DNA from 3 places in the Pseudomonas sp. GW822-FHT06B12 genome. Region 1 is predicted to be linked to each of the others. Evidence: predicted binding sites of a transcription regulator. Region 1 holds the regulator's gene; each other region holds the start of a gene.

Evidence for each region. The regulator sigma-54, encoded in region 1, starts transcription at its own class of promoters, with help from an activator protein. The targets are predictions, from matches to a motif close to ANTGGCATNNANNTTGCTNT.
Region 2: flgB (flagellar basal body rod protein FlgB) is a predicted target of sigma-54. The motif match lies at 1,165-1,184, and genes of this name have one in related genera.
Region 3: glnA (glutamate--ammonia ligase) is a predicted target of sigma-54. The motif match lies at 4,088-4,107, and genes of this name have one in related genera.

Annotation. Positions count from the first base shown of each region.
Region 1 covers NZ_JBXALR010000005.1:317,510-328,136, forward strand. Annotated here, with positions in the region: gene AC1RKH_RS13850 (MlaC/ttg2D family ABC transporter substrate-binding protein) at 1-247, opposite strand, end outside; gene mlaD (outer membrane lipid asymmetry maintenance protein MlaD) at 259-726, opposite strand; gene mlaE (lipid asymmetry maintenance ABC transporter permease subunit MlaE) at 726-1,523, opposite strand; gene AC1RKH_RS13865 (ATP-binding cassette domain-containing protein) at 1,523-2,332, opposite strand; gene AC1RKH_RS13870 (KpsF/GutQ family sugar-phosphate isomerase) at 2,609-3,583, shown strand; gene AC1RKH_RS13875 (KdsC family phosphatase) at 3,583-4,107, shown strand; gene lptC (LPS export ABC transporter periplasmic protein LptC) at 4,115-4,687, shown strand; gene lptA (lipopolysaccharide transport periplasmic protein LptA) at 4,674-5,219, shown strand; gene lptB (LPS export ABC transporter ATP-binding protein) at 5,219-5,944, shown strand; gene AC1RKH_RS13895 (RNA polymerase factor sigma-54) at 6,128-7,621, shown strand; gene hpf (ribosome hibernation-promoting factor, HPF/YfiA family) at 7,731-8,039, shown strand; gene ptsN (PTS IIA-like nitrogen regulatory protein PtsN) at 8,052-8,516, shown strand; gene rapZ (RNase adapter RapZ) at 8,519-9,376, shown strand; gene AC1RKH_RS13915 (HPr family phosphocarrier protein) at 9,392-9,670, shown strand; gene pmbA (metalloprotease PmbA) at 9,740-10,627, opposite strand, start outside.
Region 2 covers NZ_JBXALR010000010.1:75,135-85,761, forward strand. Annotated here, with positions in the region: gene flgD (flagellar hook assembly protein FlgD) at 1-253, opposite strand, end outside; gene flgC (flagellar basal body rod protein FlgC) at 269-712, opposite strand; gene flgB (flagellar basal body rod protein FlgB) at 716-1,123, opposite strand; gene cheR (protein-glutamate O-methyltransferase CheR) at 1,512-2,339, opposite strand; gene AC1RKH_RS21220 (chemotaxis protein CheV) at 2,385-3,317, opposite strand; gene flgA (flagellar basal body P-ring formation chaperone FlgA) at 3,402-4,163, shown strand; gene flgM (flagellar biosynthesis anti-sigma factor FlgM) at 4,315-4,641, shown strand; gene AC1RKH_RS21235 (flagella synthesis protein FlgN) at 4,690-5,157, shown strand; gene AC1RKH_RS21240 (flagellar brake protein) at 5,253-5,999, shown strand; gene AC1RKH_RS21245 (MFS transporter) at 6,057-7,439, opposite strand; gene AC1RKH_RS21250 (glutamine synthetase family protein) at 7,511-8,752, opposite strand; gene AC1RKH_RS21255 (sensor histidine kinase) at 9,052-9,744, opposite strand; gene AC1RKH_RS21260 (response regulator) at 9,741-10,627, opposite strand, start outside.
Region 3 covers NZ_JBXALR010000002.1:455,754-466,380, reverse strand. Annotated here, with positions in the region: gene glnL (nitrogen regulation protein NR(II)) at 1-343, opposite strand, end outside; gene AC1RKH_RS06770 (DUF4124 domain-containing protein) at 574-1,188, opposite strand; gene AC1RKH_RS06765 (DUF4124 domain-containing protein) at 1,197-1,703, opposite strand; gene AC1RKH_RS06760 (chorismate mutase) at 1,884-2,450, opposite strand; gene glnA (glutamate--ammonia ligase) at 2,585-3,991, opposite strand; gene thiI (tRNA uracil 4-sulfurtransferase ThiI) at 4,322-5,776, shown strand; gene typA (translational GTPase TypA) at 5,916-7,736, shown strand; gene AC1RKH_RS06740 (YkgJ family cysteine cluster protein) at 7,908-8,345, opposite strand; gene AC1RKH_RS06735 (glycogen/starch/alpha-glucan phosphorylase) at 8,598-10,627, shown strand, end outside.

The sequences.
Region 1 (10,627 bases):
ACTTGACCGTCATGATGCTCTTGGAAATGCCCTCGGCATCCACCACAGGCCCAACGATGCTGTTCAAGGAGTCGTAAAAGCCATTCGGATCCTGCTTGTACTTCGCTTTATTGGCCGACAGATCGGCGAGCAACCGATTGGTGGTGTCCTGCACGATATCGTGCGCGGACTGCGCAGCCACGGCGTTGCCCATAAAAGGCAAGACCGCAAGTAGTACCAACAGGCCACGTCGCAAGGTAGAGATCATGAACAAACTCCTTATTTAGCGTCTTTGCTAACGGTATTGAGCAGGAATTTACCGATCAGGTCTTCGAGCACCAGCGATGACTGCGTGTCATGGATAGTTCCACCATCCTTGAGCAGGGTCTCTTCCCCGCCCACGCTGATACCGATGTACTTCTCGCCCAACAAGCCTGCCGTGAGGATAGATGCAGTGGAGTCAGTCGGCAGATTATCTACACGCTTTTCCAGCTGCAGCGTCACCCGACCGGTGAAACTGTCGCGATCCAGATCGATAGCCGTGACCTTGCCGATAGTCACACCGGCCATGGTCACTTTTGATCTGACCGTCAAACCGGCGATATTGTCGAAATACGCATAAAGCTTATAGCTGTCGGTGCTCGAAACAGGGGACAGTCCACTGACCCGCAGGGCAAGCAACACTAAAGCCAGGATGCCAGCCAGCAAGAAAAGGCCGACACCGATTTCCAGGGTGCGGTTTTGCATCAGAAATCTCCAAACATCAAGGCAGTCAAAATAAAGTCCAGGCCGAGAATGGCCAATGAGGCATACACCACAGTCTTGGTGGTGGCACGACTGATCCCTTCTGAAGTGGGCTCGCAGTCATAGCCTTGGAATACGGCGATCCAGGTCACGACAAAGGCAAAGACGATGCTTTTAATGATGCCATTGAACACGTCTCCATCGAACGTCACGCTGTTTTGCATGTTCGACCAGTAGGAACCTTCATACACACCCAACCAGTCGACGGCCACCCAGGAGCCGCCCCAGATCCCGACCACGCTGAAAATCATCGCCAGCAGCGGCAGGGAAATGAAGCCGGCCCACAGCCGGGGGGCAATGATGTACTTGAGCGGGTCGACGCCAATCATTTCCAGACTGGACAACTGCTCGGTGGATTTCATGTTGCCAATTTCAGCGGTCAACGCAGAACCGGCACGCCCGGCGAACAGCAACGCGGTCACCACCGGTCCCAGTTCACGCAACAGCGTCAGCGCAACCATCTGCCCGACCGCCTGCTCCGAACCATAACTGGACAAAATGTTGAAGCCTTGCAGCGCCAGCACCATCCCGATGAATATCCCGGAGACCACGATGATCACCAGGGACATCACGCCGACCGAGTGCAGTTGCTTGACCAGCAAGCCAAATGCGCCAGTGATGCCACCACGTCCCAGCAAGGCGTGAAACAGGAACAGCGATGAACGACCGAGCACCGCGACGCTGTCGATGGCGGCCTGGCCGAATCGACGAACTCTCTCTATTAGTGAAATCTTGCGCATCAGCGCTTCCCCAGAAGATCTGCGCGGTAATCCGTCGCTGGAAAGTGGAACGGTACCGGCCCGTCTGGATCACCCTTCATGAATTGGTGAATCCGCGGATTATCGGAGTTCATCAGCTCATCGGGGGTCCCCTGCCCCAACACCTGCCCATCGCCCACGACATACAGGTAATCGGCAATGCTCGCGGTTTCGGCCAGATCATGGGACACCACGATACTGGTGATGCCCAAGGCGTCGTTGAGCAGACGGATCAAGCGCACCAGAACGCCCATGGCGATCGGGTCCTGACCGACAAAAGGCTCGTCGTACATCAGAATCTGCGGATCGAGGGCAATCGCCCGTGCCAGCGCGACACGACGCTTCATGCCGCCGGACAACTCATCGGGCATCAGGTCGATGGCACCGCGCAACCCTACCGCCTGCAACTTGAGCAAGACGATGTCACGGATCATTTCATCCGGAAGCTGGGTATGAACACGCAGCGGAAAAGCGATGTTTTCGAAAACATCGAGGTCCGTGAACAGTGCACCGCTCTGAAACAGCACGCCCATATGCTTGCGCGCATCAAACAGATCGCTGCGCGACAGCGTGGGCAAATTCTGCCCGTTGACCCACACCTCGCCACTTGAAGGGCGCAACTGCGCGCCCATCAGGCGCAACAGTGTGGTTTTTCCGCAACCGGAAGGTCCCATGATACCGGTGACCTTACCGCGCGGAATGCGAATATCGACGTTATTGAAAATGCTGCGCGCGCCGCGCTTGAAGGAGACTCCCTTCAGCTCGACCGCGTAGGCGTTATCGGCACTCATCTAAACTCCTTGCGATGCAAGCCTCTCACTCGGACGCCGCGCTCCCTGCCGAGAGCACATACATCCTGGGCGGGCCGAACTGGCGACGAACTATATCACTGCTAATACAAAGCGCCCAAGGCCGAAGCCCGCAGTGTTCAGCATCAAGACAGGCAAAAAGCCGCAAGTTTCATCGTTTAGGGGAGCAGCCTGAACAAAGCACGACGAACTAACGTGAGGGATTTGCTCATTACCGCTATAATCGCCGCCTTTTCATCAGGCTATACGATTTCTGACATGAGCCAATCCAGCGACCTGATTCAATCTGCACAACGCACCATCCGCCTCGAGCTTGAAGCCGTAGAAGGCTTGCTGGCCCATATCGACGCGGATTTCGTACGCGCTTGCGAGATGATTCTGGCCAGCAAAGGCCGCGTGGTCGTGGTCGGCATGGGCAAGTCCGGGCACATCGGCAACAAGATTGCAGCGACCCTTGCCAGCACCGGCACCACGGCTTTTTTCGTGCACCCGGCCGAAGCCAGTCACGGCGATATGGGCATGATCACCCGCGACGACATCATCCTCGCGCTGTCGAACTCCGGCTCCACCAATGAAATCGTCACGCTGCTGCCACTGATCAAGCGTCTGGGCATCAAACTGATCAGCCTGACCGGCAACCCTGATTCGCCATTGGCCAAGGCTGCCGAGGTGAACCTCAATGTTCATGTCGAGCACGAGGCGTGCCCGTTGAACCTGGCGCCGACCTCCTCCACCACGGCGGCGCTGGTGATGGGGGACGCACTGGCCGTTGCCTTGCTGGAAGCCCGCGGCTTTACCGCCGAAGATTTCGCGTTTTCACACCCAGGCGGTGCCCTGGGTCGCCGCTTGTTGCTGAAGGTCGAAAACGTCATGCACGCGGGCCAGGAGCTGCCGCAAGTCGTGCGCGGCACGCTGCTCAAAGACGCGTTGATGGAAATGACCCGCAAGGGTCTCGGCATGACCGTAGTACTGGAAGCAGACGGTAAACTCGCCGGCATTTTCACGGACGGCGACCTGCGCCGCACGCTGGACCGGACCATCGACATCCATCAAGCCACCATCGATGACGTCATGACCCCTCATGGCAAGACCGCGCGCGCCGAGATGCTCGCCGCCGAGGCCCTGAAAATCATGGAAGACCACAAGATCAACGCACTGGTCGTGGTCGATAGCGAGGACCGTCCGGTGGGCGCCTTGAACATGCACGATTTGCTGCGTGCGGGAGTAATGTAATGAGCACGGACCTGCTGCAACGCGGCAAAAACATCAAACTCGCGGTTTTCGACGTCGACGGCGTGCTGACTGACGGTCGCCTGTACTTCCTCGAGGACGGCAGCGAATTCAAGACGTTCAACACCCTCGACGGCCAGGGTATCAAGATGCTGATGGCCTCCGGCGTGACGACTGCCATTATCAGCGGACGCAAGACCCCGGTGGTCGAGCGACGAGCCAAAAACCTCGGTATTCCTCACCTGTATCAGGGTCGCGAGGACAAACTGGTGGTACTCGACGAGCTTCTGGCACAACTGGGCCTAAGCTATGAGCAGGTTGCCTACCTGGGCGATGACCTGCCGGATTTGCCGGTAATTCGCCGCGTGGGCCTGGGCATGGCAGTGGCCAACGCCGCCAGCTTCGTCCGCGAACACGCTCACGGCGTCACTCAGGCCCGTGGCGGCGAAGGTGCTGCTCGCGAGTTCTGTGAACTGATCCTGCGTGCCCAGGGCAACCTTGAAGCGGCTAACGCCGCGTACCTGTGAGCCACCTATGCTGAGCAAAAAGATTCGCAACATACTGTTTTTCGGGGTCATAGCCGCACTACTCGCGGCCGTTGGCTACTGGAACATCAGCCCGGAACGCTTCCTCGAGAAGCCGGTAGCGCACGTCGACGAGAGCCAGATCGACTATTACGCGATCAACGCCCACAGCGTGCAGTACCTGCCCGATGGCAAATTGCAGTACGACATGACGTCCGACAAGGTCGAACACATCAAAGCTACCGATATAACCCTGCTGACCAACCCCGACCTGAACATGTATCGGGGCACCGCCTTCCCCTGGCACGTCCAGAGCGAGCGTGGCGAAGTCAATTCGGGCGGCACTGAAGTCGAGCTGATCGACTCGGTTCGTATCGCACGGACCGATGAGCAGAACCGTCCGATGCTTATTACCAGTAGTCGTATGACTGTATTCCCGCAACAGCAATATGCGCAGACCGAGCAAGCCGTTAGAATCGACGGCGCTGGTGGTGTATCGACTGGTAACGGAATGAAAGCGTATTTGAAAGACAGCAGGATACACCTGCTATCGAACGTAAGAGGACAGTATGAGGCTCGTTAAAACTCTCCCTATTTTGCTCAGTCTGGGCGCAGCACTGGGAAGCGTGAGCGCCTGGGCTCTGCCGAACGATAGCCAGCAACCCATTCGCATTCAGGCTGACGACGCTCAGCTGGACGACAAGAATGGCGTGGCCACCTACAAGGGTGACGTGATCATTACCCAGGGCTCGATGATCATCAAAGGCAACACCGTGACCATCACCCGCACCAAAGCCGGCGATATCGATGTCGTGACCTCGGTGGGCAACCTGGCGTATTTCGAGCAGTTGCAGAAGGTAGGCGATCCACAGCCGGTCAAGGGCTATGGGGTGACTATCCAGTACCATGCCGCGCAAAACCGCATCGTACTGATTGACCGCGCCAAAGTGATCAACGAAGGCAACACCACCGAAGGCGAGAAAATCGTCTATGACACCGTCAAGCAGGTTGCTAACGCAGGCCGTGCCACCGGTGCCTCGGTTACTGCGCCGCGCCCACGGGTCGATATGGTTATCCAGCCGAAAAAGAAAACCGACGAGCAGAAGGCCCAGTAATGGCAACTCTGAAAGCTCAGCATCTGGCCAAGAGCTACAAGAGCCGCCAGGTCGTGCGTGACGTCAGCCTGTCGATCGACAGCGGCCAGATCGTCGGCCTGCTTGGCCCGAACGGCGCCGGCAAGACCACCTGCTTCTACATGATCGTAGGCCTGGTCCAAGCCGATCAGGGGCGCGTACTGATCGACGACCTGGACGTCAGCCACCAGCCAATGCACGGTCGTGCACAAGCGGGTATCGGCTATCTGCCGCAAGAAGCGTCGATCTTCCGCAAACTCTCGGTCGCCGACAACATCATGGCCATCCTCGAGACCCGCAAGGAACTCGACAAGGCCGGTCGTCGCAAGGAGCTGGAAAGCCTGCTGCAGGAATTCCACATCAACCACATCCGCGACAACCTCGGCATGAGCCTTTCCGGTGGCGAACGTCGCCGCGTGGAAATCGCTCGCGCCCTGGCCACGGCACCGAAATTCATCCTGCTCGACGAACCCTTCGCTGGCGTGGACCCGATTTCGGTGGGTGACATCAAGCAGATCATTCATCACCTCAAGGCCAAGGGCATTGGCGTGCTGATCACGGACCACAACGTCCGCGAAACCCTGGACATCTGCGAAACCGCTTACATCGTCAACGACGGCCAACTGATCGCCGAAGGCGACGCCGAAACCATCCTGGCCAACGACCTGGTCAAGGAAGTGTACCTGGGCCATGAGTTCCGCCTGTAAGCACTGAGGTGCCTGGTCAGTCGCTGGAGCGCTTGTCCCAATAAAAATCTATACGTATTTATTGTTACAGCGCTCTAGGCAAACACTTCAGTTTCAGGCATATAATTTGCTTATGTTTGGCGCTCCGGCGCCCTGTAGTGGATGGCGCATGTGCGCCGGCGAATAAGGTGTTAAGCCCCTGCCATGAAACCATCGCTAGTCTTGAGAATGGGCCAGCAGCTGACGATGACACCGCAGCTGCAACAGGCCATCCGCCTGCTCCAATTGTCGACCCTGGACCTGCAACAGGAAATCCAGGAGGCATTGGAGTCCAATCCAATGCTCGAACGCCAGGAAGAAGGCGACGACTTCGATAACGCCGACCCGATGGCGGACAACATCGAGCAGAAACCCAACACCGACATCCAGGAACCCTCCTACCAGGAAACCGCCCCCACGGTGGATAACCTCGAGGAAGGCGACTGGAACGAGCGTATCCCTAACGAACTGCCAGTCGACACCGCCTGGGAAGACGTTTACCAGACCAGCGCCAGCAGCCTGCCGAGCAACGATGACGACGAATGGGACTTCACCACTCGCACCTCCGCCGGCGAGAGCCTGCAGAGCCATCTGCTCTGGCAATTGAACCTGGCGCCGATGTCCGACACCGATCGACTGATCGCGGTGACCCTGATCGACTGCATCAACAATCAGGGCTACCTGGACGAAACCCTCGAGGAAATCCTCGAAGCCTTCGATCCGGAACTGGACATCGAGCTGGACGAGATCGAAGCCGTCCTGCATCGCATCCAGCAATTCGAGCCGGCCGGCATCGGCGCACGCAACCTCGGCGAATGCCTGTTGCTGCAACTGCGCCAACTGCCCGTCAAGACCCCTTGGCTGGCCGAGGCCAAGCGCCTCGTCATCGACTACATCGACCTGTTGGGCAGCCGCGACTACAGCCAGCTGATGCGCCGCATGAAGCTCAAGGAAGATGAACTGCGCCAGGTCATCGAGCTGGTACAGAGCCTCAACCCGCGTCCGGGCTCGCAAATCGAGTCCAGCGAAGCCGAATACGTGGTTCCCGACGTCATCGTGCGCAAAGATAACGAGCGCTGGCTGGTGGAGCTGAACCAGGAGTCGGTTCCGCGTCTGCGCGTCAACCCGCAATACGCCGGTTTCGTCCGTCGCGCCGACACCAGCGCCGACAACACCTTCATGCGCAATCAGTTGCAGGAAGCACGCTGGTTCATCAAGAGCCTGCAAAGCCGCAACGAAACCCTGATGAAAGTCGCTACCCAGATCGTCGAACACCAGCGCGGCTTCCTTGAGTACGGCGATGAGGCAATGAAGCCGTTGGTCCTGCATGACATCGCCGAAGCGGTCGGCATGCACGAGTCGACGATTTCACGGGTAACCACGCAAAAATTCATGCATACCCCACGCGGTATTTATGAACTGAAATACTTTTTCTCCAGCCACGTCAGCACCTCTGAAGGCGGTGAATGCTCGTCCACAGCGATCCGCGCGATCATCAAAAAACTGGTTGCCGCGGAAAATCAGAAAAAGCCGTTGAGTGACAGCAAGATCGCTGGTTTACTGGAGGCACAAGGCATTCAGGTGGCCCGCCGCACCGTCGCCAAGTACCGCGAATCCCTGGGGATCGCGCCTTCGAGCGAACGCAAGCGGTTGATGTGACGGGCTACGCCATAGCGTTCCAGGGTGTGTTCGAAAACTTTTCGGACACGCTCTAGTGGCAGGCAAACCAGCCTGCCGCCTTATGCACTGGCAACGAAGGAGAAGCTGTATGCAAGTCAACATCAGTGGACACCAACTGGAAGTGACCGAACCCCTGCGCATCTACATCGGCGAAAAACTCGAACGATTAGAACGGCATTTCGACAAGATCACCAATGTGCAGGTCACGTTGACCGTCGAGAAGCTGCTGCAGAAAATCGAAGCCACGCTGCATATCCCCGGTGGAGAAGTGGTCGCCAACGCTGAGCATAACGACATGTATGCCGCGATCGACGCCCTGACCGACAAACTGGATCGCCAACTCAAAAAGCATAAGGAAAAGACCCAGGGCCAGCTCCAAGGCGCAACCGGTCGTTAATACTCCCAACCCATGATCCGACTTGAAAACATCCTGACCCCCGGCCGTTCTTTGGTGAACGTGCCGGGCGGCAGTAAAAAACGCGCCCTTGAACAAATTGCCAACCTGATCGCCCGCGAAGTGCCGGATCTGGAGATGCAAGATGTCTTCGAGAGCCTGATTGCCCGTGAAAAACTCGGTTCGACCGGTTTTGGCAACGGCATCGCCATCCCCCACTGCCGCCTCAAAGGTTGCGAGTCGCCCATCAGTGCCTTGATGCACCTGGACGCCCCTATAGATTTCGACGCCATCGACGGCGCTCCGGTCGACCTGCTGTTCGTTTTGCTGGTCCCGCAAGCCGCTACCGATGCGCACCTGGAACTGCTCCGCCAGATCGCCAGCATGCTTGATCGTAAAGAAGTCCGCGATCGTCTACGCAGCGCCACCAGCAATGAAGCCTTGTATCAGGTTGTCCTCGACGAGCAGAACGGTCACTAACCATGCGCTTGATCATCGTCAGCGGCCGCTCAGGCTCAGGTAAAAGCACCGCCCTCGATGTACTTGAGGACAATGGCTACTACTGCATCGACAATCTGCCGGCCGGCCTGTTGCCGGAGTTGGCCGAGCGCGCATTGATTCACACCGAACTGGCGCAGCCCCTGGTCGCTGTTTCCATCGATGCGCGCAATCTGCCGAGCCATCTGTCACGCTTCCCGGAGCTGTTGGAAGAAGTGCGCAGCCGGCACATCCAATGCGATGTGCTGTATCTGGATGCCGACGAAGAAACCCTGCTCAAGCGATTCTCGGAAACCCGTCGCCGCCACCCGCTGAGTAACGCCAACCGCTCGCTGGCCGAAGCCATCGAAGACGAGACCAATCTGCTCGGGCCGATTGCTGACCTGGCCGACCTCAAGGTCAACACCACCCATCTGAACCTGTATCAGTTGCGCGATACCATCAAGTTGCGCCTCCTGAACCAGCCAGAGCCGGGCACTGCGTTTCTGGTGGAGTCCTTCGGCTTCAAGCGGGGGATGCCGGTGGATGCCGACCTGGTGTTCGACGTGCGCTGCTTGCCGAACCCGTACTGGAAAACGGAGCTACGTACACAGTCCGGGCTGGACCAGCCAGTGGCCGAGTATCTGGCCGCTCAGCCGGATGTCGAAGAGATGTTCCAGGACATCTCCACTTACCTGCTCAAATGGCTGCCGCGCTTTGCCGCCAGCAATCGCGCTTACGTCACAATCGCCATTGGCTGCACCGGCGGGCATCACCGCTCCGTCTACCTGACCGAACGTCTGGGTCAGGTCCTGCAACAATCCCTGAAGAACGTCCAGGTTCGCCACCGCGACCTTAGCTAAAGGATTCACACCGCGATGCCCGCTCTGGAAATTGAAATCATCAACAAACTGGGCCTGCATGCCCGCGCTTCCGCCAAATTCGTGGGCAAAGCTGCGGAGTTTCCCTGTGAGATCAGAGTGGGCCGCTCCCCCGACCAGAACAAGATGGTCGATGGCAAGAGCATCATGTCCATGATGATGCTGGCCGCCGGCAAGGGAACGACGATCCACCTCCACGCAGAAGGTGATCAAGCTCAGGATGCGCTGGATGCGTTGAAAGCGCTGATCAACGACTATTTCGGCGAAGGCGAGTAAAAGATCGCAGCCATTAAAAAAGCGCGCCACCCATTGGGTGGCGCGCTTTTTTTGCTTAACAGCAAGGGTTTAGCTGCCGGCCACCGTCATCCGCTCGATCAACACTGAACCCGTGCGAATGTTGCTGCGCAATTCCAGGTCATTACCCACCGCAATGATCTGCTTGAACATGTCACGCATGTTGCCGGCGATGGTCACTTCCTGGACCGCGAACTGGATTTCACCATTCTCGACCCAGAAACCCGCCGCACCGCGAGAGTAGTCACCGGTGACCATGTTCAAGCCCTGGCCCATCAATTCGGTCACCAGCAAGCCGCGTCCCATGCGCCGCAACAGCGCCGCCTGGTCTTCATCACCGTGGGTGACGAACAGGTTGTGCACACCACCGGAGTTGGCGGTGCTCGGCATGCCGAGTTTACGACCTGAATAAGTACCCAATACGTAAGACACCAACTCGCCCTTCTCGACGAATGGCTTGGCATACGTTGCCAGACCATCGCCATCGAACGCCGAACTGCCCATCGCGCGCATCAGGTGCGGACGCTCATCGATAGTCAACCATTCAGGGAACAGCTTCTGGCCCAGCGCGCCTTCGAGGAACGAAGACTTGCGGTACAGATTGCCGCCCGAAATCGCGCCGAGGAAACTGCCGAACAGACCGCCGGCCAATTCTGCGGAAAACAGCACCGGCACTTCGCAGGTCGGTACCGGACGCGCGCCCAAGCGGCTGGCCGCCCGTTGCGCCGCACGCTGGCCGATGCTCACAGGATCGGCCAGCAGATTGCCCTGGCGATTGACGTCGTACCAATAGTCGCGCTGCATCTGGCCATCAGCTTCGGCAATCATCACGCAGCTCAGGCTGTGACGCGTCGACGCATAACCGCCGATAAAGCCATGGCTATTGCCATATACGCGGCAGCCCTGATGAGTACTCAAGGTGGTGCCGTCGGCGTTCTT
Region 2 (10,627 bases), on a different contig from region 1:
TGATCCCTTCAAGGCTGCTGAACTGTGCCAGTTGAGCAACGAATGCGCCGTTGTCCTGCGGCGAAAGCGGATTCTGGTTCTTCAGTTGCGTCACCAGCAGTTGCAGGAACGCATCCTTGCCCAACGCCTTGCTGCCGGTCGCGCTTTGGGTTGCCGCCGCAAGGCTATTGCTGGTCGAACTGCTGGTCTTGACCGAAGAGTTCGCCAGCAGATCGGTCATGCTCAGGCCGCCGGTGGAATCGGTAACGCTCATAAAAATCGCCCCTTATCACTGACCGAGGGTCAGGACCTTCTGCATCATGGTTTTGGCGGTATTCATCATTTCCGCGTTGGTCTGGAACGAACGACTGGCGGAAATCATGTCAGCCATTTCCTCAACCACATTGACGTTGGGGTAATAGACGTAACCCTTGGCGTCAGCCGCTGGATGGTTCGGCTCGTAGCGTGCCTCGAGGTTGCTTTGATCTTCCACCACGCCGAGTACTTGCACGCCCTGACCCGCAGCATCCTGGTTCTGGAACAGCGAATCGCTGCCACCGGACTGGCCGCCCTGGAACATGGTGGCGAACACCGGGTGACGGGCACGGTAGGTCTGATCGATGCTCGAAGAGACGGTCTCGGCGTTGGCGATGTTACTGGCGACGGTGTTCAAGCGAGTGGTTTGAGCACTCATGCCGCTACCGGCAATGTTGAAAACACTGGACAGAGACATGGGTTACTCCCCGCGCAGGGCTGATACCAACCCTTTGAATTTGCTGTTGAGCAGCGTGAAGCTGGCCTGGAAGTTGACCGCGTTTTCCGCGTAGTTCGACTGTTCCAGTTGGGCGTCCACGGTGTTCTGGTCAATCGACGGTTGCATCGGCGTGCGATACAGCAACGACTCGTCACCACTGCTCAGGCCTTGGGCTTCGATATGACGGCTATTGGTCATGTTCAAAGCGAAAGTGCCGTTCTTGTTCTTGTCGTTCTGGGCGGCCAGAACCGACGAGAAGTCCAGATCCCGAGCCTTGTAGTTCGGGGTATCGGCGTTGGCAATGTTGTTGGCCAGGACTTCGGCACGCTGAGCGCGGAAGCCCAGGGCTTGTTCGTGGATACCGAGCGCTTTATCGAAGCTGATGCTCATGTCGGAAACCTTTGGGTGACCTGATTTTTCGTAACAGGGTTATAGCAAGCCCCGTGCCAGCTTATAAAACCCCATGAACCGGGGCTTTGCGGGTGGCGGCAAAGCGGCAATGCCAGAAAAGCGGCAACGGATTTCCGGCGCCTGCCGCTTTTCTGCCGCTTGTCACGGCTCGGGAGAACAACACCGGCCCCTGTGGGAGCGAGCTTGCTCGCGATAACGGTGCGGCAGGTTGCATTGATGTCGACTGATACGACGCTATCGTCGGAACGCCGCCCGGAGCAAGCTCGCTCCCACAGTGGACCGTGCAGATCATTGGTGATTGTCGGGCAAAAAAAAACGGGAGCCCCTGAGGACTCCCGTCTTTTATGCAGTACCGACTACCGGCCAATCACTTCGCCTGGTAGATGATCCCCGGGCTGCACTGGACCATCTGGTAATGATCCGGCAAACCGTTCAATGCTTCGGAAGCCCCCAGGAACAAATAACCGCCCGGCTTCAACGTGCTGTGAATACGCATCAGGATGTCTTTCTTCACTTCAGCAGAGAAGTAGATCAGCACGTTGCGACAAAACACGATGTCGAACTTGCCGAGACTGGCGTAGCTGTCCAGCAGGTTGAACGAGCGGAACTCTACCCGGCTCTTGATCGGCGCCTTGATTGCCCAACGCCCCGGCCCTTTCGGATCGAAGTAACGTTGCAAGCGCTCCGGCGAAAGACCGCGACCGATCGCCAGGCTGTCGTACTCGCCGGTCTTGCAGTTGGTCAACATGGTCCCGGACAGGTCGGTGGCAACGATCTGCACCCCCATCTTCAACTGACCCATATTGACCCGCTCGAACTCGTCGATCGACATCGACAGCGAATACGGTTCCTGTCCGGACGAGCAAGCCGCCGACCAGATCCGCAGACGCTGGCCGGGACTGGCCTTGATGGACTCGGGCAGCACTTTGTTCTTCAGGACTTCAAACGGATAGGTGTCGCGAAACCAGAGGGTTTCGTTCGTCGTCATCGCGTCCACCACCATCTCGCGCAAACCACTTCGCGGCTGGGTCTGAATGCGCTGAACCAACTCACCCAAGGACTTGATGCCTTGCTGTTCCATCAGTTTGTTGAGACGGCTCGACACCAGATACTGCTTGTTTTCACCGAGCAAAATGCCACAGGCTTTTTCCAGGAAGACCCGGAACTGTTCGAAATCCAAATTACCCGTAGACAATGATGCCGCCTCTTAAATCGTGTTGAACGCCAGGAGCGAAGGCCACTAGCTGTTGTCTGCTGCTTTGATCCGGTCGACTACCCGGGATGCCAGGTCATCAGGACGGAATTTGGCAAGGAAGTCATCAGCTCCGACTTTCTTCACCATCGCCTGATTGAACACACCTGACAACGAAGTATGCAGGATGATATGGAGCTTTTGCATGCGAGGGTCGCTGCGGATCTCGCTGGTAAGGGTGTAACCGTCCATTTCGGGCATTTCGATGTCGGAAATCATCATCAAAAACTCTTCTTCCGGCTTCTTGCCCTCGTCGACCAGTTTGCGCAGGTAATCCAGCGCTTGCCGACCGTCGTTCAACGCAACGACTTCAACCCCCACTGTCTGCAGGCATCGCGAGACCTGCTTGCGTGCCACCGACGAGTCATCGACCGTCAGCACTCGCAAGGAAATCGCCTTGTGCTGGGTTTCGGCATCGATCACGCCAGCCGAAATCACATCCGACGTCGGCGCCACTTCCGCCAGGACCTTTTCCACGTCGATGATTTCGACTAACTGATTGTCGACTCGAGTCACAGCGGTCAGGTAATGATCGCGACCCGTGCCCTTGGGCGGTGGATGGATCTCTTCCCAGTTCATGTTGACGATCCGCTCGACCGACCGCACCAGGAACCCCTGGGTCTTGGTGTTGTACTCCGTGATGATGACGAAGGGATTGCTTTGATCCTGCAACCCGCCTGAGCCGGTCGCCATTGCCAGATCCAGAATCGGAATGGTTGCCCCCCGAATATTCGCCACGCCGCACACGACAGGACTGGACTTGGGCATCAGGGTCAGTTTGGGGCATTGCAGCACCTCCCGAACCTTGAACACGTTGATCCCGTAAAGCTGCTGGCCGTCGAGACGGAACAACAACAGCTCCAGGCGATTCTGCCCTACCAGTTGCGTGCGCTGGTTTACCGAATCCATTACACCAGCCATGCCCAGACTCCTACACCACCAACGCTAAGTGTGTTGCGACGCACATTCATCACTAAACGGCACGGCGCTTGCTTTTTAACTGTTATGAACGCAAAAACGACATTTTCCCGACGCCTGACATCAATGTGCCGCAAATTCCTCGGCGCTTTGTCAGCCGTATGCCTGTTGAACGCTGGCAGCCCTGCCTTTGCTGACCCGGTTACCTTGCCTGATCTACTTATCGGCGTCACTCAGGGCTTTCTTGAATTCACCGTAGAAGACTATTTGGCCACCAGTCAAACCGAAGGGCGCTACGAAATCGAGGTCAACAAACTCGACCCGCGCATGCACATGCCGGCGTGCGACAAGGAATTGACAGCGACACTGGAAAGTCCGGCCAGGCCTATAGGCCGGGTTACGGTGAAAGTCCGTTGCGATGGCGCCTCCCCCTGGACGGTCTTCGTACCCGCTCAAGTCCGCCTGTTTCGCGCGGTCGTCACGACCACTCGCCCCCTCAATCGGGCCGGGATCATCGAGCCTCATGACGTGACATTGCGTGAGCGCGATATCAGCCAGATCAATCAGGGATATCTGACGAACGTCGATCAAGCCATCGGACAAAAACTTGCCCGACCAATGGTCACCGATCAGGTCATTACCCTCGTTCATCTGGAGCAGGCAGAAGTCGTGCGCAAGGGCGATCAGGTAGTCATCACCGCCCGCAGCGGCACGCTCAGCGTGCGAATGCCTGGCGAAGCGCTGTCCAATGGCGGTCTGAACGAACAGATTCGGGTCAAAAACCTCAACTCCCAACGGGTCATCAAGGCGCAAATCATGGCCCCGGGCCAGGTGGAAGTCTCCATGTAGATTACTGGCGCACAACCGTCCTGTTCCCTAAACTGTGCCTCACGCAGGGCAAATACCGACGCGCCCGAGCTCATCACTTATTGAGCCTAAAGTTTTTCCGGGTATGGCCGAAAACATGGCAAGCGTCCAAATTCCCAGAGGTTTTTTTATCATGGTCATTGATTTCAGCCGTTTAAACAGCTCCCCCACGCTCACCAGCAGCACGCGTACCAGCGCCAACAAGGAAACCGGTGATGCCGGCAAATCCGCGCCGCTGAGTACCTCGACCGAACAGGTCGGTGCCGCCAAAAGCGGGGAATCGGTACACCTCAGCAATGAGGCTCAACAGTTGCAGAAGATCACTGACAAGCTGCGCGATCAGCCTGCCGTTGACAACGCCCGCGTGGCCGAGTTGAAAGCAGCGATTGCCGACGGCAGCTATAAGGTCGACAGCAACCGTGTAGCCAGCAAACTGCTCAACTTCGAAGCCCAGCGCTAGCCAAAGGCCTGCGCCAGGCTTTTGGACGCTTAAAACCCAAGGCCAGCCATGCACGACACTAATTTACTGCAACTGATCACCGATGACTTTGCTCCAGCTCAACAGTTGCTGGAGCTGCTGAAGACAGAATCCCTCGCCTTGCACGGCCGTGACATGCCGCTGCTCGAAGACATTCTGGCGCAGAAACAGGCACTGATCATTCTGCTGGAACAGCATGGCCGCAAACGCAGCGAAATTCTCGCGAGCCTGAACCTTCCTGCCAACCGCGCAGGTCTGGAGCAGTTCGCCGCTCACTCAAGTATTGGCGATCAGTTGCTGACCCAAAGCGATGCTCTGACCCAACTTCTTGCAGATTGCCAAGCCGCCAACGAGCTCAATGGCCGCTCGATCCAGGTGCAACAAGCCACCACCGCCAATCAGCTGAAAATCCTCAACGGTGGCGAGCCTCCGACCCTTTATGACGCTCGCGGATCAACCGCCATGCTGGTGAAGCCGCGCGCGCTCAGTCAGGCTTGAACTCATAAATAAGCGCGCTCTATCAAGCCGCGAAACATGCTGGCAGAATGCTAGCTCTTGCGTGTGATCGTATTCTGTCTGGAGATTGATAAACCGTGTTCAACGCCTTAAGCGCGGAAGATGCTCCGCAGCCACCCAAGGTGCTCAGCACCCCGTTGGAAATCACCGGCAACCTGCGGATGCTGCAAGAGAGCCATGATCCCCTGATCATCACGTTCCACGAACGCAGCCAGCGCTTTCAGAGCTACCTGATCGATATCGATCGCGACAGCAACATGATCGCCCTCGACGAAATGATCCCTCGCGATGGCGAACGCTTCCTGCTTGCTGGCGAAGCCTTTCGGGTTGAAGGCTTTCATGATGGCGTACGCATTGCCTGGGAAAGCAACGGCACACTGACCATCGACGAGTCCAACGGTGGCCGCTGCTACCGTGGCACGCTGCCCGATGAAGTGGTTTATCACCAGCGTCGCAACGCGTTTCGCGCAGCGTTGAAACTGGCGCAACTGGTGAACATCGAACTCGGTGGCGAAAAGCTCAAGACGCCCGTCAAAGGCAAACTGCTGGACATCTCGGCGACGGGTTGCAAACTGCGCTTTGAGGGCGACATTACCAGCGGGCTTCAACTGGGTCAGGTCTATGAACGTTTCATCGCCTCCCTGCCCTTCGGCAGCATGACGGCACCGGTCGAGCTGCGTTATCTGCATCACGAAGAGAAAATCGACACCACCTTTGCCGGTGTACGCTTTCACAACATGAGCGGACTGGTGCAGCGTCAGGTCGAGCGTTTCGTCTATCAGTTGCAACGCGAAGCACGCCGCTTCGACAAAGACGATCTCTGATCCACACGTTTGAAAAAACGGGCAGTCCCTTTCGGTGACTGCCCGTTTTTTTTGCCTCTAAGGTCTGGCCTCGGTAAAACTTTGCGGATGCTCCGGCCCGGAGTCGTCAGACTTTGTGTCCGCTGCCTCGTCTGCATCCACCTTTCCATCCCGCTCGGGATACGGATCAGGACTCGCACCATTTTGCATCTGATCATGCACAACCTGCTCATCGACTCGTGGATCAAGTGCGGCCACCAGTGGTGAGCTGGACATGCTTTCGGGCATGGCCACGTGATGCAGCGGCGCATCATCCACCTGATGCAGGTTGGTGACTGCTTTCGGTCGGATTCGCCATACCAGCACCAATGCAAAGAAGCTGAAGAATGCATACAGCATCTGGCTGCCGAACAGCTTCATCAGCACACCGGCCATCAGCGGCCCGATGCTCGCCCCCACCCCATAAGTCACCAGCAGCATGGCCGTCAGCGATACCCGCCGATCGCTCTCGACGTGGTCGTTGGAGAACGCAACCGCCAGCGGGTACAGGCAGAACTGCATCAATGAACACAGGAAACCTGCCATAAACAGCACCTCAAGCGGCACCTGCGGCATGATCGCCAATGGCAACGCCGCCAACGCCAGACAAAAGGCAAAACTGCGGATCAACAGCGCCCGATCATAACGATCCGACAACCAGCCCAACGGCCATTGCACCAGCAACCCTGCAAAGATGCAGCACCCCATGAACAGACCGACCTGCTCAGTGGAAAGCCCTTGCTGGGACGCGTACAAAGGCGCCAGACCATAGAACGCACCGAGGATCAGTCCGGCACCGAGTACCGTACTCAGGGACTGCGGAACCCGCTTCAAAAAGAAGCGCGGCTCCATCGGCGCCGGGTGCAAGGGAGCCGGGTGAATGCGCCGGGTCAGAGCGACCGGCACCAGACACAGTGCAAAACACAGCGCCACCAGCATCAGCAGCTCCAGCCCCAGAGACGGGTGCATGACCAGAATCAACTGACCCAGCACCAGCCCCAGGTACGAAGCGATCATGTAGCCGCTGAACACCACCCCGCGCTGCTTGGTATCGGCCTGCTCGTTCAGCCAGCTCTCGATGACCATGTACTGGCACATCATGCCCAGGCCCACAATCATCCGCAGCACCAGCCAGGCCGGCAGCCAGTCGATCAGCCCATGCCCCAGTACTGCCGCGCCGACGATTCCGGCACAGGCCGAGTAGGCTCGAATATGACCGACCCGGGCGATCAACCGGTGGCCGATTTTCCCACCCAGCACCAGGCCGAAGTAGTTGGCCGCCATCAGCGCACCGACCCACAGACTGTCGACATGGTCCGCCGCCAGGCGCAAGCCCAGGTAAGTACTGAGGAGGCCGGAGCCGATCAACATCATCAGCGAGGCGAAATAAAGCGCTCGAAAGGATTTCCAGATTTGGCGCATCGGCGTTCCGAGCGGCTCCTTGCAGTGAGTATCGGGCTACCGTCAACGATAGCCCGACGGCGACGGATCGGTTAGGCCTGGGCTGCTAAAACGCGCCGCTCCCAGGGAGTGATTTCATCAAGGAAACTGGTCAACTCCATGGTCTTCGAAGCAATGTAGCCTTCGATGAATTCCTTGCCGAACAGTTCCTTCGCCAATTGGCTACGTTTCAGACGCTCGAGAGCCGCATGCAAGGTACAAGGCAACGACAAACTTTCCGGCACCTCAAACTCGCCCTGGATCGCCGGTGTCGGTTCCAGTTCGTTTTCGATGCCATGCAGCCCGGCCGCCAGGCTTGCGGCAATCGCCAGATACGGGTTGGCGTCGGCGCCGGGCAGACGGTTCTCGACCCTGCGCGCCTGCGGTGAACTGGCTGGAATCCGCAAACCTGCTGCCCGGTTGTCATGAGACCAGCAGGCGTTATTCGGCGATGCGTAAGGATGGCACAGACGCTGATAAGAGTTCACGTTCGGCGCAAACAACGCAGTGAAATCCGCCATACCCGCCTGCTGACCACCGATGAAGTGACGGAAGATTGCGCTCGGCTGTCCAGCGTCATCGCTGAACACATTCCGCCCCGTGCCGATCTCGACGATGCTCTGGTGAATGTGCATCGAGCTGCCCGGCGTATGCGCCAGTGGCTTGGCCATGCACACCACGGTCAGATGGTGCTTGAGTGCCACTTCCTTGAGCAGGTGCTTGAACAGGAATGTCTGGTCGGCCAGCAGCAGCGGATCGCCGTGCAGCAGATTGATCTCGAACTGACTGATACCCATCTCGTGCATGAAGGTATCGCGCGGCAAACCGAGGGCTGCCATGCATTCATAGACTTCATTGAAGAACGGACGCAAACCGTTGTTGGAGCTGACACTGAATGCCGAATGACCTTCCTCGCGACGTCCATCCAGCCCAACCGGCGGCTGGAATGGCTGGGTCGGGTCGGTGTTCGGCGCAAAGACAAAGAACTCCATCTCGGTCGCCACCACCGGCGCCAGACCGAGCGCCGCATAACGGGCGATCACCGCTTTCAACTGGCCACGCGTCGAGAGACGCGAGCTTTCCCCGGTCAACTCATCAGCATCGCAAATGGCCAACGCGCGCGGCTGCTTGCTCCAGGGCAGACGGTGAATCTGTTTCGGATCGGCATTGAGCGCCAGGTCGCCGTCGTCACTGCCGTAAAACCGCGCAGGCGGATAACCGCCCATAATGCATTGCAGCAGTACGCCACGCGCCATCTGCAAACGCCGCCCCTCGAGAAAACCCTCGGCGGTCATTACCTTGCCGCGTGGCACGCCATTGAGATCCGGAGTGACACATTCAATCTCATCAATGCCCGTCAATCGCTGCGCGAGTGAACGCTGGCCATCGGTCGTCATGACTCTATCCTTGTAGTGCGCAAGCCGCGAACGGCGACGTGTACAAAATAGGCACCAGCCGTTCGGAATATCAAGCACTGGCACATAAAAATGTAGGAGCTGCCGAAGGCTGCGATCTTTTGATTTTTGCGTCCTTGATAACGACGGAAGATCAAAAGATCGCAGCCTTCGGCAGCTCCTACAGAAGTTGTGCTCGATTAGGGCAGGTAAAGACTGAACAATCCGCCGCCCAATGGGCCGCCATTTCGGATTTCGGTACGCCCGTGCTCACCGTTGCGCTGGTGCAGTTGTGCAATGCGCGCGGCGAAGTACAGGCCAAGGCCGGTGCTGCCGCTGGCCGGGTTAATGCCCTGCACGTAATCCGCCTGACGCTCGATCATCGGGGCCGGGAACCCCTCGCCGTCGTCATTGATCGTCATTACCAACTGCCCGGTTTCTTCACCCACGCTGATCAACAGCGAATGCCGGGCATGACGAATGGCGTTGTTGATCGCGTTGGCCAGCACCGTTCCAATCAGCTCCCGATCGAAGAACCCGAGAGGGCTCAGGGGATCGACCTCATAAGTCACCAGAATGCCGCGACTCTTGAACACGTCCTGATGAGCCGCCAACTGCGCTTCGATGAAATCGTCCAGCTCGTGATAGTCCGGACGCAGCGGCAACTGATTGACGCCGAGCTTGTAGAGCCCCAGCAACTGCACCAGCATTCCGTTGAGGTGAGCGAACTCATAGTCGATCACACCCTGCTCGGCGGTTTGCTGCTGAGCATCAGGCAAACGCGCAAGCCACTGTCCGTGGGCTTGCATGAGCATGGCCAGGGAGTTCTTCATGTCGTGCACGGTGGAGGCAATCACCGTGGAAAAGTCGAGCCCCTCATCCGTACTGTTCATTCGCCAAACGCCTTGCTTCGCAGCTTCTGATAACGCGGATAACGCGCGTCGCTCTCGGGCATCATGCCCACCATTTTCAGGCACGTGCGGCACTCTTCCAGCAGCGCTGCGTCGAGGTTGGCATCGGCCCCATGTAACAGCGATTGCGCCATGTTGAGCGCAATACTGATGTTCTTCGGCTGCAACAACAGTGCACCGCGGAAAAGCTCCCGCGCCTCGGGGAGCGCACCCGCCTTGTAACTGCGAACGCCCTGGCGGTTGAGATCTGCCGCCGCATTGCCGGAGTTGAGAATCGCCGGGTCGTCGGTCTGCTTGGCGATGCCCTGCATTACCACCGGATCGTCACCGTAAATCTCTGCGCAGTTTTTCAACATCGAATTGCCGGCGTCTGCCTGCCCCAGCATCTTCAACTGCTTGGCGACCAGCAGCGCCGCTTCGGCGCTCATGAACTGCTCCATGCCATCCAGACGGGTCAGTGCCTGCTCCGTCAGCTTCTCGGCGGTTTCGGCATCATTGAGCAGCAGGCTGGTGGCTTTCATCAAACGTGCCCGGATCTGCAACCCCGGATCGTTGATGTTTTCCTTGGCAACGGCGCTCAGGGTCTGGTTGATCTCCAGTCGAGTGCGGGTATCCAGACCTTTTTCGCTACCTTTGCTGATGAGTGCATGCGCCAGACCCAGATTGCTTTCCGGGTCCTTGAAGCGTGACTGTGCGCCTTGCGAGACCGCCTGACGATAGGCTTTCGCCGCACCTTCGAAGTCTTCGTTGGTCATCGCCAACTTGCCCAGCAACGACTGCCTGCGCACCGCCAATGGCGACAATCGAACGGCTTCTTCCAGCACATTCTGCGCAGCCTTGGTGTCGCCTTCAGCGACCAGCACTT
Region 3 (10,627 bases), on a different contig from region 1:
CGCGTGGGTGCACTTCGAGCAGCAGCAGCGTGTCGCCATTGCTGAGGATCGGCGTCACTGCGTAGTCGACGGTCAGGGTTTGACCGGTCAGGGCGGTGAGCATCGCTTCGCGCTTGGTAAACGGGTGCGCTTGTTCGACCGCCTGGCGCAAGGAGTTCAGGGCTTCGGTCGATTCGGTGAACAGCTCGCTGATGAATTGCCCATGGCTGCGCTGGCCGCTGATGGCCAGGAGCATTTCAGCCGCGGGATTCATGTACTCAAGGCGCAGTTCGGCGTCGAGCAGAATGGTGGCGGTGGTCAGGTTGTCGAGTAACAAGCGGTGCAGTGCGTCGCTGATGGTCATTAGGACCTCTTTTGGAGCAGGCGCGCGCGAGAAGAAGGCGCTGATGCAAGGAAAATGCAAAAACCAAACCAAGGCTCCGAAAAGAAGCGTTCAGGCCCTGAAACAGGCGTTTGACGCTCGTTTGCGCGGCGTTCTGCCAGCGTTTGCGGGTACTTTCGAACCAAAATGGGTTGGAATATGGGTACGGTGCAGTTCATTGCACCAATATAGTGCGCAAACCTGAACGACGTTTAGAAGAAAGAAAAAATGCCGACTTTTTCTTCTTCAGGCTTGTCTGCGAGTGGGCATTCCGGGCGCTGACCGTAATCGGTGGGGGTGCAGGGTTTGACCTGACGCTTCTGCGCCAGAGAGATGCGCAGCATGTGGAATGGCTGATTCGCCGTGCGTTCGACGATCCGCCCGTGTTCGTCGAGGATTTCCACTGCGAGGTGATGCGTACCGCGATCAATGTTGCTCAGTGCGAACACCGGGCTGGGGCCAGGATCGGCGGTCGGTTGGCCGTCCAGTAACAGCCGATAGCGATGACCGTGTTGCAGGGTGGGTTCGTTGGTGACACTGACGATCACCTCGCCCGCGCTGCTGCGCACCGAAGCGTCCGGCTCCGGTACGAGTACGCGAAGCATGTCGTAGTGAAACAGTGGTTTTTCCTCGGGTTTCTTTGTAGCCGCTGGCAATGTGGCGCCGGTGGGATTGGCGGACATGCGATTACCCGGTGCCAGTGTTACTCGCTTGGCGTTGCCGGGGCGCGGCTGATCGGTGAATACCCGATTGCCTTGGGCGTCGACGTAGGTATAGACCTCGGCCAGCGCCGGCAGGGCGATCAGCCACAGGCAGGTGGCGATCATCCAGCACCTCACGGGGTGTGTACCCGCTGCACGGTGAAGGTGATGGTCGGGCTCTGCTGCACGAGGCTTTCTCCGGCGAGCACCTGCACCGCGAGGTGGTGTTCGCCGCGATCGATGTTCACCAGTTGCAGGCGCGGAACGTTGCTCGGCTGGCCATACGGTTGACCGTCCAGCAGCAATCGAAACAGATGCGGCCCTTGCAGGCGTGGCTGAATCTGTACGCCAACGGTGAAGGTGCCGTTGTTGGCGCGCAGGGCTTCATCGCTGGGCAGGCCGGTCAGCTCCAGCACTGAATAGACAGCGTTTTTGTCAGCGCGTTGGGGCGGTTGTTCGGGGGCTATCGGTGGTTGGCGTTCGACACTGTTGAGTGGCGGCAACTCGACGGCCTGGCTCTTCACGCCATCGGGCGGCTGATTGCTGTAGGCGGTATTGCCGCTGGCGTCGGTGTACCGGTAGATCTGCGCGGTGGCGGGCAGGGCGATCAGCAGCAAGATGAATAGAAAACCACGACCCATAAAAAACGACCAATAAACGAAAACGTTGGGTTGCAGCATAGGTCAGGGTTACGTGTTGGCCCAATTCACTAACACCCTGACACGAAAGAGCGATCAATCTTGCGTAGGAGTTGCCGCAGGCTGCGATCTTTTGATCTTCAGAGGCGATAAAACCGCAAAGATCGCAGGCTTCGCCAGCTCCTACGGATGGGCGCTGCACAACTCTGCGGTGGCGCGTATCAGCGCAAGCTCACGCAGCGGCACTTGTTGGCCCACGGTTTTATTGGCCTTGGCCAGCCATAACGGGCAGTGTGGGTCTTTACGATACGGGGTGAAATCGGCCAATTGTTGCAGCAGGCGTTTTTGTAACAGGTCAAGTTGCGGGCGGATCAGGCCATCGAGGTCAGGGCGAGGGTCGTTGGGGGCTTTGCCTTGTGCGTGCCAGTCGGACAAGTGTGCGTACTGCACCAGTTTGTTGGCTTCGATCTGCGCCGAGAAGAACTGCTCGACGGTTTCATTGCTCAATTTGTAGTAGGGCGCCTCGGCGATGGCTCCGGCAATGACGTCGCGTTCCCGCTGGCGATCCTCGACAGGCTTGCCACTGTCCCACTTGCTCAGTGCGACCTTGTCGGCAAGCGCCAGGCGCTCCTGGATGGTGCTGAGCAGCGGGGCGAGAGCAGCGGGTGCCGGGGCAGGGGGCGGGGTGGCAGCGCAGGCGATGTTGGCAAACAGGGCGGTGAGCAGTGCAAGGCACAAAGGTAGGCGCATGGGGTGTCTCGTCTTCATTCCGTGGAGGAGCATGATGCCTATAACAGTAGGCCCGATGACAAGTGTTCGCCCACAAAAAAGGCCTCCCGCAGGAGACCTTTTCACGTTACGCCGCTTACGCGAGCGCTACTGGATCAGCAGCTGTAGTACAGCTCGTATTCCAGTGGGTGTACGAAGGTACGTACTTTGATTTCTTCTTCGCTTTTCAGGGCGATGTAAGCGTCGATGAAGTCGTCGCTGAAAACGCCGCCTTTGGTCAGGAACGCACGACCTTTGTCCAGCTCTTCCAGGGCTTCTTTCAGGCTGCCGCAAACTTGTGGGATCTCTTTCGCCTCTTCAGGCGGCAGGTCGTACAGGTTTTTGTCAGCAGCGTCGCCAGGGTGGATCTTGTTCTGGATGCCGTCCAGGCCAGCCATCAACAGTGCAGCGAAGCCCAGGTATGGGTTGGCTGCCGGATCCGGGAAGCGTGCTTCGATACGGCGAGCGCGAGGGCTCGATACATAAGGAATACGGATCGAAGCGGAACGGTTGCGAGCCGAGTAGGCCAGCATTACCGGCGCTTCGAAACCTGGGACCAGACGCTTGTAGGAGTTGGTCGACGGGTTGGTGAAGCCGTTCAGGGCCTTACCGTGCTTGATGATGCCGCCGATGAAGTACAGGGCGGTGTCGGACAGGCCGGCATAACCTTCGCCAGCGAAGGTGTTCTTGCCATCTTTGGCGATGGACAGGTGAACGTGCATACCCGAACCGTTGTCGCCGTACAGTGGCTTAGGCATGAAGGTCGCGGTGCGGCCGTAAGCGTCAGCCACGTTGTGTACGCAGTACTTCAGGGTCTGAACTTCGTCAGCCTTGGCGACCAGGGTGTTGAACTTGACGCCGATTTCGTTCTGGCCAGCAGTCGCCACTTCGTGGTGGTGAACTTCGATGACCAGGCCCATTTCTTCCATGGCGTTGCACATGGAGGTACGGATTTCGTGGTCGTGGTCGAACGGAGGTACCGGGAAGTAGCCGCCTTTGACGCCTGGACGGTGGCCTTTGTTGCCGCCTTCCACGTCCTGGTCGGACATCCACGAACCTTGTTCGGAGTAGATTTTGAACATCGAACCGGAGATGTCGGACTTGAACTTCACTTCGTCGAAGATGAAGAACTCAGGCTCTGGACCGACGAAAACGGTGTCGCCGATACCCGTGGACTTCAGGTATTCCTCGGCGCGCTTGGCGATGGCACGTGGGTCACGGTCATAGCCTTGCATGGTCGAAGGCTCGATCACGTCGCAAACCAGGATCAGGGTCGGCTCTTCGGTGAACGGGTCGAGGACGGCAGTGGTGTCGTCCGGCATCAGGATCATGTCGGAGGCTTCGATGCCCTTCCAGCCAGCGATGGAGGAGCCGTCGAACATTTTGCCTTCTTCGAAGAAGGCTTCATCCAGCGCATCACGGGCCGGCATGGTCACGTGGTGCTGAGTGCCTTTGGTATCAGTGAAGCGCAGATCAATCCATTTGACGTCATGATCTTTGATGAGTTGAACCGACTTCGACATAGTGTCCTCCGGGTGGCTTCGGGCGGGTAGTGGAGTGCCCTTAGAATGTGGGTGATGCCGGCGCGAATACTCTGCCATGGCAACCTGCCTCACAAGGGAGCAAATTGCATGCCAGTGCCCCGACTTGGGTTTTTTGCCCCAATATCACGCTTATAAAGGTGCAAAGTACTTTAAAGCGGAAAATCTCGCCCTTTAATGTAGCGCTCAATTTCATAAATGACCTGTTTTGGTGCACTGAAAACCTTCTGCACATTAACTGGTTAAACCTTGAGCAATTTCCGCTATAATCCGCGCCCCCCTTTTTCGGCTGGCCCCTCGCGCGCTGTTTTCATGAAACTAATCGTAAAAGTCTTCCCCGAGATCACCATCAAGAGCCGCCCGGTACGGATGCGTTTCATCCGTCAATTGGCCAAAAACATCCGTACCGTGCTCCGCGATCTGGACCCGGCCGTGGTGGTGAACGGCGTGTGGGACAACCTCGAGCTGGAAACGCACGTCAGTGACCCCAAAGCCTTGAAGGACATGACCGAGCGCCTGAGCTGCATGCCGGGCATCGCGCATTTCCTGCAGGTCGATGAGTACCCGTTGGGCGACTTCGACGACATCGTCGCCAAGTGCAGGCAGCACTTCGGTGAGTCGCTGGCCGGGAAGATTTTTTCGGTGCGCTGCAAGCGTGCCGGCAAGCACGAATTCAGCTCGATGGACGTCGAGAAATACGTCGGCAGCCAGCTGCGTCGTCAGTGCGGCGCCGCCGGGATTTCGCTTAAAGAGCCAGAAATCGAAGTTCGCATCGAAATTCGCGACAAACGGTTGTTTGTGATCCACAGCCAGCACAACAGCATCGGCGGTTACCCGCTGGGCGCACTGGAACAGACCCTGGTGCTGATGTCCGGCGGTTTCGATTCCACCGTCGCGGCTTACCAGATCATGCGCCGCGGGCTGATGAGCCATTTCTGCTTCTTCAACCTCGGCGGGCGTGCCCACGAATTGGGCGTGATGGAAGTCGCGCACTTCATCTGGAAGAAGTACGGCAGCTCCCAGCGCGTGTTATTTGTCAGTGTGCCGTTTGAGGAAGTGCTGGGAGAAATTCTCGGCAAAGTCGATAACAGTCATATGGGCGTAGTATTGAAGCGTATGATGTTGCGCGCTGCGTCCCGAATCGCTGATCGACTGGACATCGAGGCGCTGGTCACCGGCGAAGCGATTTCCCAGGTTTCCAGCCAGACGCTGCCGAACCTGTCCGTGATCGACTGCGTGACCGACAAGCTGGTATTGCGCCCGCTGATCGCCAGTCACAAGCAGGACATCATCGACCTGGCCAACGAAATCGGCACCGCCGACTTCGCCAAGCACATGCCAGAGTACTGCGGGGTCATTTCGGTGAACCCCAAGACCCACGCCAAGCGTCCGCGCGTGGAGCATGAAGAGAAAGAATTCGATATGGCAGTACTTGAGCGTGCGCTCGAGAACGCCAAACTGGTGCCGATCGATCGCGTAATCGATGAATTGGGCCAGGACTTGCAGATTGAAGAAGTCAGCGAAGCGCTGGCCGGTCAGATCGTCATCGACATCCGTCACCCGGATGCCGTTGAAGACGACCCGCTGACACTGGCTGGCGTCGAGGTACAAGCGATGCCGTTTTATGCTCTGAACGCTCGTTTCAAGGAACTGGACCCTACTCGCCAGTACCTGCTGTATTGCGACAAAGGCGTGATGAGTCGCCTGCATGCCCACCATTTGCTCAGTGAGGGGCATGCCAATGTGCGCGTTTATCGACCGAGCTAAGAGCCCGGGGCTGTTTGCCTGTGGCCTGCGTCACCGGCCCCCCGACGCCGCCGTCAAGCTGTAACGGCAAGGCCTGACTCTACTGTAAATCGCTGCCAAGACTTGTCAGCACACCGAATCCTCTGATCGAGATACACAAGTGATCGAAAATCTACGCAACATCGCCATCATTGCTCACGTTGACCATGGTAAGACCACCCTGGTAGACAAGCTCTTGCGTCAATCCGGCACCCTGGAGCGCAACGAGCTCAACGACGAGCGCGTGATGGACTCCAACGACCAGGAGAAAGAGCGCGGTATTACCATTCTGGCGAAAAACACCGCCATCAACTGGAACGGCTACCACATCAACATCGTGGACACCCCGGGCCACGCCGACTTCGGCGGCGAAGTTGAACGCGTAATGTCGATGGTTGACTCCGTTCTGCTGCTGGTTGACGCTCAAGACGGCCCTATGCCGCAAACCCGTTTCGTGACCAAGAAGGCTTTCGAAGCCGGCCTGCGTCCAATCGTGGTAATCAACAAGGTTGACCGTCCAGGCGCGCGTCCGGACTGGGTTCTGGACCAGATCTTCGACCTGTTCGACAACCTCGGTGCTACCGAAGAACAGCTGGACTTCAAAGTCGTCTACGCCTCGGCCCTGAACGGTATTGCCGGTCTGGACCACACCGAAATGGCTGACGACATGACCCCGCTGTACCAGTCGATCGTCGACAACGTACCAGCGCCGAAAGTCGACCGTGACGGTCCGTTCCAGATGCAGATCTCCGCTCTGGACTACAACAGCTTCCTGGGTGTTATCGGTGTTGGCCGTATCGCTCGTGGTCGCATCAAGCCGAACACTCCGGTTGTGGCTATCGACGCTGACGGCAAGAAGCGTAACGGTCGTATCCTGAAGCTGATGGGTCACCACGGTCTGCACCGCATCGACGTTGAAGAAGCAGCTGCCGGCGACATCGTCTGCATCAGCGGCTTCGACCAGCTGTTCATCTCCGACACTCTGTGCGACCCACTGAACGTCGAAGCGATGAAGCCGCTGACCGTTGACGAACCAACCGTTTCCATGACCTTCCAGGTAAACGACTCGCCTTTCTGCGGTAAAGAAGGCAAGTTCGTGACCAGCCGTAACATCAAGGAACGTCTGGACAAAGAGCTGCTGTACAACGTTGCACTGCGCGTTGAAGAAGGCGACTCGGCTGACAAGTTCAAGGTTTCCGGCCGTGGTGAGCTGCACCTCTCGGTACTGATCGAAACCATGCGTCGCGAAGGCTTCGAAATGGGTGTTGGTCGTCCGGAAGTGATCATCCGCATGGTTGACGGCGTCAAGCACGAACCGTACGAAAACGTGACCATCGACCTGCCGGAAGAATCGCAAGGTTCGATCATGGAACAGATCGGTATCCGTAAAGGCGACCTGACCAACATGGTTCCGGATGGCAAGGGCCGTGTGCGCCTTGAGTACAACATCCCGGCTCGTGGCTTGATCGGTTTCCGTAACGAGTTCCTGACCCTGACCTCCGGTGCAGGCATCCTGACCTCGATCTTCGACCGTTACGACGTGATGAAGTCCGGCGACATGTCCGGCCGTCAGAACGGCGTGCTGGTTTCGGTGGCTACCGGTAAGGCTTTGACTTACTCGCTGGAAACCCTGCAAGCTCGCGGCAAACTGTTCCTGGGTCACGGTGAAGACGTGTACGAAGGTCAAATCGTCGGCATCAACAGCCGCGACAACGACCTGGGCGTCAACCCAACCAAAGGCAAGAAGCTCGACAACATGCGTGCTTCGGGTAAAGACGAAACCATCGCACTGGTTCCGCCTATCCGTTTCACCCTGGAGCAGGCTCTGGAGTTCGTACAAGAAGACGAACTGTGTGAAGTCACTCCTAAGTCCATCCGTCTTCGCAAGAAGATCCTGGGCGAAAGCGAGCGTACCCGCGCTGCCAAGAAGTCCGGTAACTAAGTCATTTAGTTAGCTGACAAAAAAACGCCCCCGACCGCAAGGTCGGGGGCGTTTTTGTTTGTCTGGGTTTTGGTGTTGCCTGGGCTGACGCCATCGCGAGCAAGCTCGCTCCCACACCTGTGGGAGCGAGCTTGCTCGCGATAGGGCCCTGTCAGGCAGCGAGATTCTTGATTAAAACTTGTCGAGGGTCCGCGGATTGCTCTCGCGCACGACTTCTTTTGGCTTGTACGCGCAATACCCAGGCCGTGGGCCGATTTTCGGGTGATTGCGGCAAGTATCCGGGCGCTTTTCATAAATAGTGCACAAACGGCTCTTACGATCCAGATACAGGCAATCGTTGTTGCTCATGCGCTGGAGCGTGAAAATCTCGGACTTCTGATTGTAGCGCTCGACGATCCCTTCCTTTTGCAGGCGCTTGGCGATGTTCTTCGGTGGTTCGCCAAGTTCGAATTCGTCGACGATGCCGATGCGGATCAGATCCTTGATCTTGACCTCGACCGGCAGCGTGCAGCAGCTGGACACGCACGAGCCGCACATCGGGGCAGAGTACTTGGCCCAGGTATCGAGACGGTCGATCTCCGCGGCGGCGATCAGGTTCGGCTTCATCATGTGGAATTACCAGCGTGCATCAGGGCGCGCGATCATACCGGGACTGGTGATTTTTTGAACGACCATTTGCCGGTTTTTTATGGCTATGCTGAATTTTCCGAACGATCGGCATGGCATCTGCATCTTTTCAACGTGTACCGGCAAGGACAGAGGCTTGATTCAGGCGATTGCAAAAATCGCCGAACCAGTGCATTTGTCTCGTGTCAGACCGACTAGGCTCAGTCAATTCCATGCTCGCCCGAGGTCCTATCGATGACTCAAGAACCGCTTGTTCGCGAAGCTGAGGTGGCCGCGTTTCGCGACGCCGTATTAGCCAAACTTACCTATGCAGTGGGCAAGGACCCGGATCACGCCTTTGACCATGATTGGTTTGAAGCGATTGCCCTGGCGGCACGTGATCACATGGTCGAACACTGGATGGACCACACCCGGCAGATCTACCGCAAGGGCCAGAAGCGCGTTTACTACCTCTCGCTGGAATTTCTCATCGGTCGCCTGCTCTACGACAGCCTGAGCAACCTCGGCCTGCTCGATGTGGCCCGCGAAGCGCTGACCGAGTTGGGTGTAGACCTCGAACGCATCCGCTTGCTGGAGCCGGACGCCGCGCTTGGCAACGGTGGCCTCGGTCGCCTGGCGGCGTGCTTCATGGAAAGCATGTCGACGCTCGGCATCGCCGGCCATGGCTACGGTATTCGTTATGAACACGGTTTGTTCCGCCAGGCGGTTGTCGATGGCTGGCAGCAGGAGCAGACCGAAAACTGGCTGGATTTCGGCAACCCCTGGGAGTTCGAGCGCCCGGAAGTAATCTACCCGATTGGCTTCGGCGGTAGCGTCGAGACCGTGGTCGATGCCAGCGGCAAGTCCAAACAGGTCTGGTCGCCTTCGGAAACCGTGCGGGGGGTGGCCTATGACACGCCGGTGGTCGGCTGGCGCGGCGCTAGCGTCAACACCTTGCGCCTGTGGCGTGCGCGGGCGATGGAAGATTTGCACCTGGAGCGTTTCAACGCCGGTGACCATTTGGGCGCGGTGGCCGAAGTGGCCCGCGCTGAAAGTATCTCCCGCGTGCTCTATCCGGCCGACAGCACCGAGGCCGGTCAGGAACTGCGGCTGCGCCAGGAATATTTCTTCGTTGCCGCATCCTTGCAGGATTTGTTGCGCCGGCACCGCAATATGCACACCTCGGTGCTGACCCTGGGCGATCACGCGGCGATCCAGCTCAACGACACTCACCCCTCGATCGCCGTGGCCGAGTTGATGCGTCAATTGGTCGATGTGTACGACGTGGCGTGGGACGCTGCGTGGCAGATCACCGTCGATACGCTTTCCTACACCAACCACACGCTGTTGCCGGAGGCGCTGGAAACCTGGCCGGTGGGGCTGATGGAGCGGATGTTGCCACGGCACATGCAGATCATTTATTTGATCAATGCTCAGCACATCGATTCGTTGCGGGCCAAGGGTATCCACGACTTCGACGTGCTGCGCGCGGTGTCGCTGATCGAGGAAGACAACGGTCGCCGGGTGCGCATGGGGAATCTGGCGTTTCTGGGTTCTCACAGTGTTAACGGCGTGTCCGGCCTGCACACTCAGCTGATGCGCAGCACGGTGTTTTCCGAGCTGCACAAGCTGTACCCGGAGCGGATCAACAACAAGACCAACGGCATTACGTTCCGCCGCTGGCTCTACCAGGCCAACCCGGAACTGACCTCGATGATGGTCGATGCGCTGGGCCCGGATCTGTTGGATAACCCGGAGCAACGACTGATCGGCCTGGAGCCGTTTGCCGAGAAAGCGGCATTCCGCAACAAGTTCGCCGAGCAGCGCCTGCACAGTAAAAAGGCCCTGGCTTATCTGATTCATGAACGCTTGGGGATCGCGGTCAACCCGGCAGCGATGTTCGACGTGCAGGTCAAACGGATTCACGAATACAAACGCCAGTTGCTCAACCTGATGCACACCGTGGCGCTGTATCAGGCGATCCGTGCCGAGCCGGAAATCGATTGGGTACCGCGCGTGAAGATCTTCGCCGGCAAGGCGGCGGCCAGTTATCACCAGGCCAAGCTAATCATCAAGCTGACCAACGACATCGCCCGAGTGGTCAACAACGACCCGACGGTGCGCGGTTTGCTGAAAGTGGTGTTCTTGCCCAACTACAACGTCAGCCTGGCAGAGAGCATCATTCCGGCGGCCGACCTGTCGGAGCAGATATCCACCGCCGGCTTTGAGGCGTCGGGCACCAGCAACATGAAATTCGGCCTCAACGGCGCGCTGACCATCGGCAC